Regions from separate parts of the Lysinibacillus sp. FSL H8-0500 genome, predicted to be linked through region 3. Evidence: predicted binding sites of a transcription regulator. Region 3 holds the regulator's gene; each other region holds the start of a gene.
The links. The regulator LexA, encoded in region 3, represses DNA repair genes until DNA is damaged. The targets are predictions, from matches to a motif close to CGAACATATGTTCG.
Positions count from the first base shown of each region.

Region 1: a site for LexA is predicted at 2,124-2,137, ahead of ruvA (Holliday junction branch migration protein RuvA). Genes of this name have one in related genera too.
Region 2: a site for LexA is predicted at 1,974-1,987, ahead of MHB44_RS18540 (DNA repair exonuclease). Genes of this name have one in related genera too.

Region 1 is NZ_CP150292.1:3,239,252-3,242,537, forward strand. Features, by position in the region: gene queA (tRNA preQ1(34) S-adenosylmethionine ribosyltransferase-isomerase QueA) at 1-420, opposite strand, end outside; gene ruvB (Holliday junction branch migration DNA helicase RuvB) at 438-1,442, opposite strand; gene ruvA (Holliday junction branch migration protein RuvA) at 1,461-2,081, opposite strand; gene MHB44_RS15475 (phosphotransferase) at 2,189-3,067, opposite strand; gene MHB44_RS15480 (LysM domain-containing protein) at 3,057-3,286, opposite strand, start outside.
Region 2 is NZ_CP150292.1:3,880,995-3,884,280, forward strand. Features, by position in the region: gene MHB44_RS18535 (AAA family ATPase) at 1-682, opposite strand, end outside; gene MHB44_RS18540 (DNA repair exonuclease) at 688-1,902, opposite strand; gene MHB44_RS18545 (YhzD family protein) at 2,158-2,343, shown strand; gene MHB44_RS18550 (enoyl-CoA hydratase) at 2,394-3,176, opposite strand.
Region 3 is NZ_CP150292.1:1,406,706-1,409,991, forward strand. Features, by position in the region: gene MHB44_RS06510 (gamma-glutamyl-gamma-aminobutyrate hydrolase family protein) at 1-121, shown strand, start outside; partial or broken gene MHB44_RS06515 (IS110 family transposase) at 475-1,611, shown strand; gene lexA (transcriptional repressor LexA) at 1,820-2,437, opposite strand; gene MHB44_RS06525 (LysM peptidoglycan-binding domain-containing protein) at 2,597-2,917, shown strand; gene MHB44_RS06530 (recombinase family protein) at 2,914-3,286, shown strand, end outside.

The DNA.
Region 1 (3,286 bases), 1.8 Mb from region 3:
ATAAAAGATGCCATCGTAATGAAATTCAAATGTACGTCCACCATGCTCAAGCTCACCTGTACATGTAGCCGTTAATAAACCATCACCAAATGTAATAACGGTTCCTACTTTAACGCGCTTTGCTGGTTTAACAAGTGTTTCCCATTCATCTGTACCAGCTAATTGCTTTAATAGTAATACTTCTATATGGGCCCCTGTCTCCTCTTTCACACCCATTAAACGTGCTGGTAATACTTTTGTATCGTTTAATACAAGACAATCACCAGCCTGTAGCTCCTCTACAATATGAGTAAAGTGGTGATGCTCTACTTTATGGGAGTTAGGTGTTACAACCATTAATCGACTCGCTGTACGATCCACTAATGGCGTTTGGGCAATAAGTTCCTCTGGTAATGCAAAATCAAAATCTTCTACACGCATGAAAAAAACTTCCTTTTTTATGTTTGTTGGGGATATTCGTATCCAAAATGTTCGTAGGCTAACTGCGTTGCTACTCTTCCTCTTGGTGTACGCTGGATAAGGCCTATTTGCATTAAATAAGGCTCGTATACATCCTCTATCGTCACTCGCTCCTCACCAATTGATGCAGCAAGCGTATCTAAGCCCACAGGACCTCCTCGAAAGCGTTCAATCATATTGGATACAAGCTTATGGTCAATATGATCAAGCCCTCTAGGATCGACTTGTAATAGCTCTAATGCCTGCTTCGCAAGACCCTCCGTTATCATACCATCTCCAAGCACTTGTGCATAATCTCGCACTCGCTTTAATAGACGATTAGCAATGCGCGGTGTGCCACGCGAGCGTCTTGCCATTTCCATTGCCGCAACTGGTTCAATTTCCACATCAAATAAATGCGCACTACGTACAACAATTTCAGCTAGTGAACGATCATCGTAATATTCGAGGCGTAGCAATACACCGAAACGATCCCGTAAAGGAGCTGATAAGGCACCAGCTCTGGTTGTAGCACCTACAAGGGTAAAGGGAGGTAAATCAAGGCGAACAGAACGTGCTTCAGGCCCCTTGCCCACGACAATATCTAAACAGAAGTCTTCCATTGCTGGATATAAAACTTCTTCAATAGCACGAGGGAGTCGATGAATTTCATCAATAAATAAAACGTCCCCAGGCTCTAGTGAACTTAAAATAGCTGCTAAATCTCCTGGACGCTCAATCGCAGGTCCACTTGTCATACGGACATTAACATTCATCTCATTTGCAATAACAGCAGCTAACGTTGTTTTACCAAGCCCTGGAGGTCCATATAGCAGCACATGATCTAAACTTTCCTGACGAAGCTTTGCGGCTTCAATAAATATCTGCAAATTTTCCTTTACTTTATGCTGCCCAATATATTGTGATAGCCGTTGTGGACGTAATGATAATTCGAACTGCTCATCATAGCTTCCTGCTTCACCAGCCATTATCCGTTCAGACATGCCTCTCCTCTCCTTTCCTTACTTTAATTTTAATAGTAGCTGTAACGCCTGTTTCATATACGCATCGGTTGTGTCAAGCTTATCATTATCCTCAAGCTGCGGACGAATTTTTTCAAGCTCTTTTTCAGAATACCCAAGTGCCATTAATGCCAGTATTGCTTCCTCTAGCTCATGTTTATTCGGATGGACACCAAACAATGGCAGCTCCTCTTCCGTACTTGGCAACTCTAATGTTTCTAATAAAGCGCCTAGCTTGCCTTTTAAATCGAGGATCATTTGGCGCGCTGTTTTTTTCCCGACGCCTGGAAACTTCACTAAAAACGTTTCATCCTCACGCTCAATGGCACTAATCACCTGCTGCGGATTGCCAGTAGCTAAAATAGCTAGCGCCCCCTTTGGCCCTATACCTGATACTAAAATAAGCTTACGGAAGAGCTCACGTTGATCTAAATTTGGAAAACCATATAATACTTGTGCATCCTCACGTACATGCAAATGGACATAAATTTGTTGTTCAAGTGCCGATAGCCGAAAGGCAAATGGATTGGGCGTATTAAGTTGCCAGCCAATGCCCTGTTGTTCAAGTACAATATATTCAGGTGTAACACGAGTAATTTGTCCTTTTAAATAATCATACATCTACAATCCCTCACAATCATCGTCTTCGATTATAGCATAGAGCGAACGAATGCTCGACAAAAAGTAAAAAGTGCTGTGCACAGACAAAAATGACCGCCAAATGACGGTCATTTTTTCACAAATCTATCAATATCGTACCACAATTTTGGCCAATAGGTGAGGGCTCGTTTTGTAAATGGCACTAAATAATCTAAAAATACTAGCTGCTGCTCCAGCGGTAAGTCCACCGCAAACAGCCACTCACGCAAAAGCTCATTTGGATATTTCAAGCGATGAAGCTTTCTTTTATCTAAGCGCTTCAGCTCAGGCAACTCTGCAAATATCTTGCCAAGGTCATAGTCAACAGCTGGCAATACACGATGTAGCCATAAAATATACTCATCATCCGCTTCTCCAAGATGTGCTAAATCAAAATCAATTAAGCGTAATTGTCCATCAGAGCACCATAGAAAATTATGATGAACAACATCTCCATGTAAAAGCGTAATGTCTTTTTCAGGTGTATCCTCCATCGATATTAGCTGTAGCGACTGATCACTATAATGTAAAATTTGATCGATTTCTTCTCCTGTTAAAAAAGCACGAAAGTCATTTCTCCTACTTTTAAAACGCATATAACGCATTTGCCATTTTAAAAGCTGCGAGTAGGTATGCAAGCCAGGCACACGTTGCCAGGCAATTTTTTTATGTGTATCATGTAAAGCTATTAAGAGCTTTAAAGATTCCTTACGATCTTTTGCATAAGCAAAGTTTGCACCATGACTTCCCTCTTGCCATGCTTGCACAATTAATTGCTCATCATCGCTTTGCACGATTGGTAAAATAAGAGAAGGCTCCATACATCCTAGCTGGCGATGAATAGACCTGACCTTCTCCGCAATTTCTACTTGCTTTGCCCGTTTAACAAAATAAGTCTTTGATTGATATTTATATTTCCAAATATTCGGCTTTACCTCTTCAACAATATACGCTTTTTTACCATCGATAAGGCGTCATCCCGCCTGGGAAATAATGCGGTGGCATCCAAGGGCCACCTGACGGGCATGGAGGCGGCGGACAGTGACTAGGATCCATATACCAAGTAGGCATCATTGCTGGTTGTGAACCACAGCCACAAGATTGACCCATATTCATATCAGGCATCATCATTGGTGGTGATTGTGGACCGCAGCCACAAGATTGACCCATATTCATATCAGGCATCA
Region 2 (3,286 bases), 2.4 Mb from region 3:
TATGATAGAGCTGCTCTAGTTTTTGCTCAAGTGCCTGTAATTGCTGTAATTTATCCTCAAAAGTTCGAATTTTTACTTGCTCCTGCTTAATCGTTCGTTCAAGCTGCTTTAATTGCTCAATCTTTTGGTTTATCACTGGCACTTTACCTGTTTTTTTAAAGAGTTCACCAGCCTCTTTCTCCATTTTCTTTTCCAAGGCTGATAAATGCTGAATCCCTGTCGTTCCGGAGGCAAGTAGCAAATGTGTGAGCTCCTCCTCTGACATTTTTTCGATTCCTTGTAGCTCATGCAACGAAAAAGAAAAAATGGATTCAAAGGATGCTTTGGAATAACCATATAACAGCTTTGCTAATAATTCCTCCTGTCCAGTTGTGCCATCCTCTAAATACACCGTGACATCCCCTATAGCCTTTCCTTTCACACGCTCAATTGTGCAGTGACCATACAGTGGATGTGATAATGTAAGCTGGCCCCCATATTTCGTCGATACTTTTGGTTCATATTTACGCTGTAGCTGCTGTCTTGTTGGAAAACCAAAGAGGATTTGTAAAATAAATTGTTGAATGGTCGTTTTCCCTGCCTCATTCACACCATAAAAAATAGTGACACCATCGTTTAAAGAAATGGTGATATTTTCATGCTTACCAAAGCCATAAATGTGGATTTTTTGTATTGTCAGCATGCTGTTCACACCCTTTGGATTTCTTCTACTAGTAATGCCTGAGCATTGTTCACTAATTGTTTAATATCCTTTTCAGTTAAAGGATCAATCAGCCGAGCGCCACCCGCATATTGGTACAAATCCTTTAAAATATCCTTCCATTCATTGCTATCCCACTGCTCCATTAGATTCTCAACAGATTGGGTAATAGCTGTATGGTTATCTAATCGAGCAGACTTTTGCACTATTATTTTTTGCACCCAGCACATAGGCTCTAGTCCTTCCTCCGCCTCTCGAATTGTCTCTACCCATGCATCTACTGTTGCATGTTCAAATAAAGCCTCTGTTTGTTCATCAATCTGTTGTAAATGTAGTTCTACTACTGATGCCCCGTATTTTATCCGATGAGCAGCAATTGCTTCGGCACATTTATTTAGTAATTCATTGGCATGTATGACATTCGCACACTCTACCGCTATTGTGCTATAAACAACCGCAGAGGTAGGGGAAAACTTGAGTTCAGTAGCGTTTTGGGATAATGTTACATCATAAAAGCCCTTTATCCCTTGTTCATTGCGATGGCGACTCTGAATATTACCTGGATAAACAATGGGCGGCTCCTGATGTAAAAGCTGACGCTTATGAATATGGCCCAATGCCCAATAATGATAGTTTTTATCAAGTAATTGCTGCTTGGTGAAAGGCGCGTACATGGCATGGGAGGTATCACTTGCCTCGCTGCCATGAAGCATCCCAATATGAATCACCTGCTGATCTTGTGCAATTGGGTATGTGTCAATCATCGACTGCTTTAAATGACGCTGATCATAGCTAAAGCCGTAAATATTAACTTGCTGATCGCGAATTTTTAATTGGACTACACTTGTCTCCGATGGTAGCTCATAGACATTACTTGGCAAAGCAAATCGTGTCCATGTACCATTTAAGTGATCATGATTACCATAGCTAATAATCACGGGGATATTATGCTGAAAAAGTTTTTCCATAGCATCCTGAAACCTTCGTTGTGCTTGCAAGCTTCGATTTTCGCCATCATAAATATCTCCTACAATCAGTAGAAAATCAGGTTTCTCTTCAATCGCCTTGTGAATAATTTTATCAAAGGCATCAAAGGTACTGGACCGAATTTTTTTAAAAATATGTTCAGGTAAACCAAATAAACCTTTAAATGGACTATCTAAATGTAAATCTGCCAAATGAAAAAAACGAATTGCTGACATTCAATCACCCCAACTATTGACCACTTTGTGAGTTACTATAAAACCCTAATAAAAGAGGTCTCTTATAAAATCGAATATTTGTTCTATTTTACCATATTTCTTGCTGAATGGAAAATGTTTTACCTCTAAGAATACCTTTGCCTTACTTTTTCCACAATTTTCGTAATTTATCAAAAAATTCACTAGTTTTATCGTGAAGTTTAGAAATCTTCTATGTATAATAGAACTATATTTAAGTAAAAAGGTGGGGTTTGTATGGAGAATTATCGTTTTACAGCTTTTGAAAAAACAGGGGAAACATTGTTTGATGAAACATGGACATTTGAAAATGATGAGGCTGCTAAAGTAAATGGACAACAGCAAATTGAAGAAAAAGGCGTTGCTGAAAAAACTCATCGTCTTGTTAACTCTTCAGGGAAATTAATTTTATTCCATGTTTAGTGACTGGTAAAAGGCACGTAGTAAATGTTGCTACGTGCCTTTTACTATCGTTATTTTCCAATAAAGGCTGGCGTTCTTTTCTCTACAAACGCATGGATACCTTCTAAATGATCTGTCGTTTTACGCATAGCAGATTGTCCTTCCGCTTCCAATGCCAGGATACTTTCTAGCTGAGGTAAATTTTGAGCATGTAGAATTTTTTTCGTTGTAATCATCGCAGCAATAGGCGATGCAAGCATTTTTCCAACAAGCTGATCCGCCATAGCAAATACCGTGCCATCCGGTGCCATATAATCAATTAACCCTACGTCCAATGCTTCCTTTGCTGTTAGTACCTTTCCTTCCCAAATCATTTGTTTAGCTTTTACAGTACCCACACGCTCCTTCATAAAGAAATGACCGCCGCCATCTGGAATAAGCCCTATACCAATGAAGTTCATTGCTAGCTTGCTATTTTCACATGCTACAACTATATCTGCCCCTAACGTTAGACTAAAGCCCAATCCTGCCGATGCACCATGAACTGCTGCAATAACAATCATTGGTAGCTGATAATAGGCCTTGACAATACGTGTAAGATAGGTCATTGCTTCGTCAATATCTAGGGGATTGTCTTTATCAAGCATTGCCTTAATATCGCCACCTGCTGAGAAAACCTTTCCTTCCCCACGAATCACCAGCACCTGTATATCCTGCTCCCGCTGTAGTGCCTCAAAGCATTCTGCAAGCTCACGCATCATTATCCCATCCATTGCATTCATCGCCTGTGGTCGATTCAATGTTAGTGTTGCACGGCGCTCTAATTTTTCTAGTGTAATTGTTGAAAATTCCATCTCATTACCCCCAATATGAATAGTCATTCACTATATATTATTCGTGTTTTTTTAGAAAACTCCTTCTAACCTACGCAAAATTACGCTTGTTATGCTATATTAAAGGACGA
Region 3 (3,286 bases):
TTTAGCAGTGCAGTGGCATCCAGAGGAATTAGCTACTGTAGGAGACGAACATGCACAAAGGCTATTTTCAGCGTTTATTGAGGCTAGCTTGAAATTCAAGAGGAAGGAAATAGCAGGATAAAAAATTTTTCGCTAAATTTAAAACTCGAATGATCCTACGAAACATGCATGGAGTGTTGTGGAATCGTTCGAGTTTTTATTATTTAGCTTTTTGTGCATAAAACAATCATGAGCTTTCTTCTCCCAACCCTGGCATGAAAATAAGTTCTTCCTGTCCATAATGGTAGGGACACAAACAGGATGTAAGACGCGGCTTTTTTTGGTGGCTTAGACCCTGGGCATAAAACTGTTTGAGTGAATTTGGTGTTCAACCCTTTGTTAGCTCCACTTGATAGTCGGATGACTACGTACAGAAAAATGCTTATTTTCAAATTCACTCACTGTTTGTGATCTTTATTGTTTGGAGTGATTTTTATGGAGGTATTTATTAAGAATTGTGCAGGCTTAGATGTGCATTCTGAGACAATTGTTGCTTGCGTTTTAAAAGGGAGACACGAAAACGAAGTATATCAAGAAACAGAAACTTTCCCTACGCTCACGAAAGATTTGTTTCGTCTATTGAAATGGTTAGAAAGCCATGAAGTTACACATATTGCGATGGAGAGTACGGGTGTGTATTGGAAACCTGTATTTAATATTTTGGAGGACTTTTTTGATAGTACACTTGCGAATGCCCAACGAATCAAAAACGTTCCTGGCAGAAAAACAGACGTTTCAGATGCAGAATGGATTGCGAAGTTATTACGTCATGGCTTGATTGAAAAGAGTTTTGTTCCACCCGTGGAGATTCGAGAACTCAGAGATTTAACAAGACTTCGGAAAAAGTGGATTGGTCATTTAACTTCTGAAAAGAATCGCATTCAAAAAGTATTAGAAAGTTCAAATGTCAAACTAAGTACTGTGATTTCAGATGTATTTGGCGTATCCGGGCGTAAATTACTAAATCGATTAATTGAACAAGGTTATGTAGATGAAGCCGATGTCGAAAAGAATATTCATGGAAGGTTAGCCCCTAAAAAACAATTGATTACCGATTCTTTATTTGGAACACTCAATGAACATCAACTATTTCTTATTCGCCAATCTTGGCGACACATTGAATATTTGGAGTCATTGGTTTTAGAAATTGAAGAACGGATTAATCAACTATTACAAAATTATCATGAAGAACTTCAATTATTAATGACAATTCCAGGTATAAAAAAAGATACTGCCGCAGTTATCATTGCAGAAATCGGTGTAAACATGAATCAGTTTCCCACATCACAACACCTTGCTTCATGGGCAGGCGTATCTCCTGGTAATCATGAGAGTGCAGGAAAAAGAAAAAGTACGCGTTCTATTAAGGGAAATCCACACATTAAATCGGCCATGTGTGAGGCAGCTTGGGCAGTTTCAAGAAGTCGAAATCGTTGGTTAGCGAACAAATATTGGTCACTCGCAGCACGAAGAGGCAAGAAAAAAGCACTCGTTGCGATTTCGCATCGAATGCTTCGAATTATTTACTCCATGCTACTGAACAAGGAGCCATATAAAGAACCACAATTGGTTTCGTTTAACCAAAAACCAAAAGTTATAAACCAAGATACCTTCCGACAGGTACCTTTGCTTTCTCATTGGCTTTTTTCGTTATTTATAGAATGACCTAGTCCACTTAATAATATTCAAAAAACAAAGGCATTATTTATTTTCACAGAAAAAAGAGGATATATGCTTGGCAAAGAAATGCATAATCCTCAAAGCTTACTTTTATAAAGCATTAATGAACGCGGCGATAAAGGCCTACAACCTGTCCTAAAATGGAAACCTGATCAACGATAATTGGCTCCATTGTTGCATTTTCAGGCTGTAAACGGAAATGATTTTTTTCCTTAAAGAAACGCTTTACAGTCGCTTCATCCTCAGCCGTCATCGCCACAACAATATCTCCATTATCAGCAGTGGACTTTTGCTTGACAATAACTAAGTCCCCGTCAAAAATACCTGCTTCGATCATGGATTCACCCATAATCTCTAACATAAATAATTGGTCCTCACTTGTCCCATAGGCATCTGGTAGCGGGAAGTACTCTTCGATGTTTTCAATCGCCGTAATAGGAGAACCAGCCGTTACTTTCCCGACAAGCGGGACATGAATAACATTTTGCTTTTGAATCGCATCCTCTGGCTCTAAAATTTCAATGGCACGTGGCTTCGTTGGATCTCGGCGAATAAGACCTTTTTGTTCTAACCGAGCTAAATGACCGTGAACGGTTGAGCTTGAAGCAAGTCCAACTGCTTCTCCAATTTCACGTACTGATGGCGGATAGCCTTTCGTGCGCACCTCTTCCTTAATAAAAGCTAGAATATCCTCTTGTCTTTTTGTCACTTTTTTCATATTTGCTCACCTCTTTTTTTTAATATCATTCTTCTTATTTGATAGTATAACAGAATGCGAACATGTATGCAAACATAGGTTCGAAAAGTGTTTGACAAAAACGTTTGTTCGTTTTATTATAGAACGTATATTCCGAACAAACATTCTGGAAAAGGGGTTATGATGATGACTTGGTTAAAGAAGAATACGCATATCTCAATTTTAGCAGGAGCTTGTTTACTGTTTGCAGCATACCTTTACATGACTGATCCAGGAGATATAAGTTACACAAAAATTCAAATTGAGCATGGAGATAGCTTATGGTCGTTAGCAGAGCAATATCGTGGTAAAATGAGTTCAGATGATTGGATTAAGCTTGTTAAAATGGAGAATGAGTTAACAGATATTAAAATTGTAGCAGGAAAATCATTAGTCATACCTGTATTGGGTGATCAAGCCAATCCCATCAAAATCATTGAAATTGCGAGAAGTGAACAATGAGAAATAATCAACTAACAGCCGTTGTCTATTGTCGTGTGAGCACTGAAAAAGAGACACAAAGCTCCTCCTTAGAGCGTCAGCAGGAAGAACTGCAACGCTATGCCAAAGAGCAGGGCTATGAAGTGAAGGGCGTTTTTAAGGACAAGCATAGTGGCTATGATGTAGAACGAGAAGGCTTGCTTGAAATGCTTGATTTCATTAAAGAAAAAAATGTGAGTGCCCTTTTTGTACAAGATGAAACACGTTTAGGTCGTGGAAATGCGAGAATGGCGGTACTGCATTTATTGCAAAAATCAGCAACTGATGTGTTTTCCATGCATGATGCAGGACCCGTTCAATTAAATGAAATGGATACAATGCTGCTTGAGA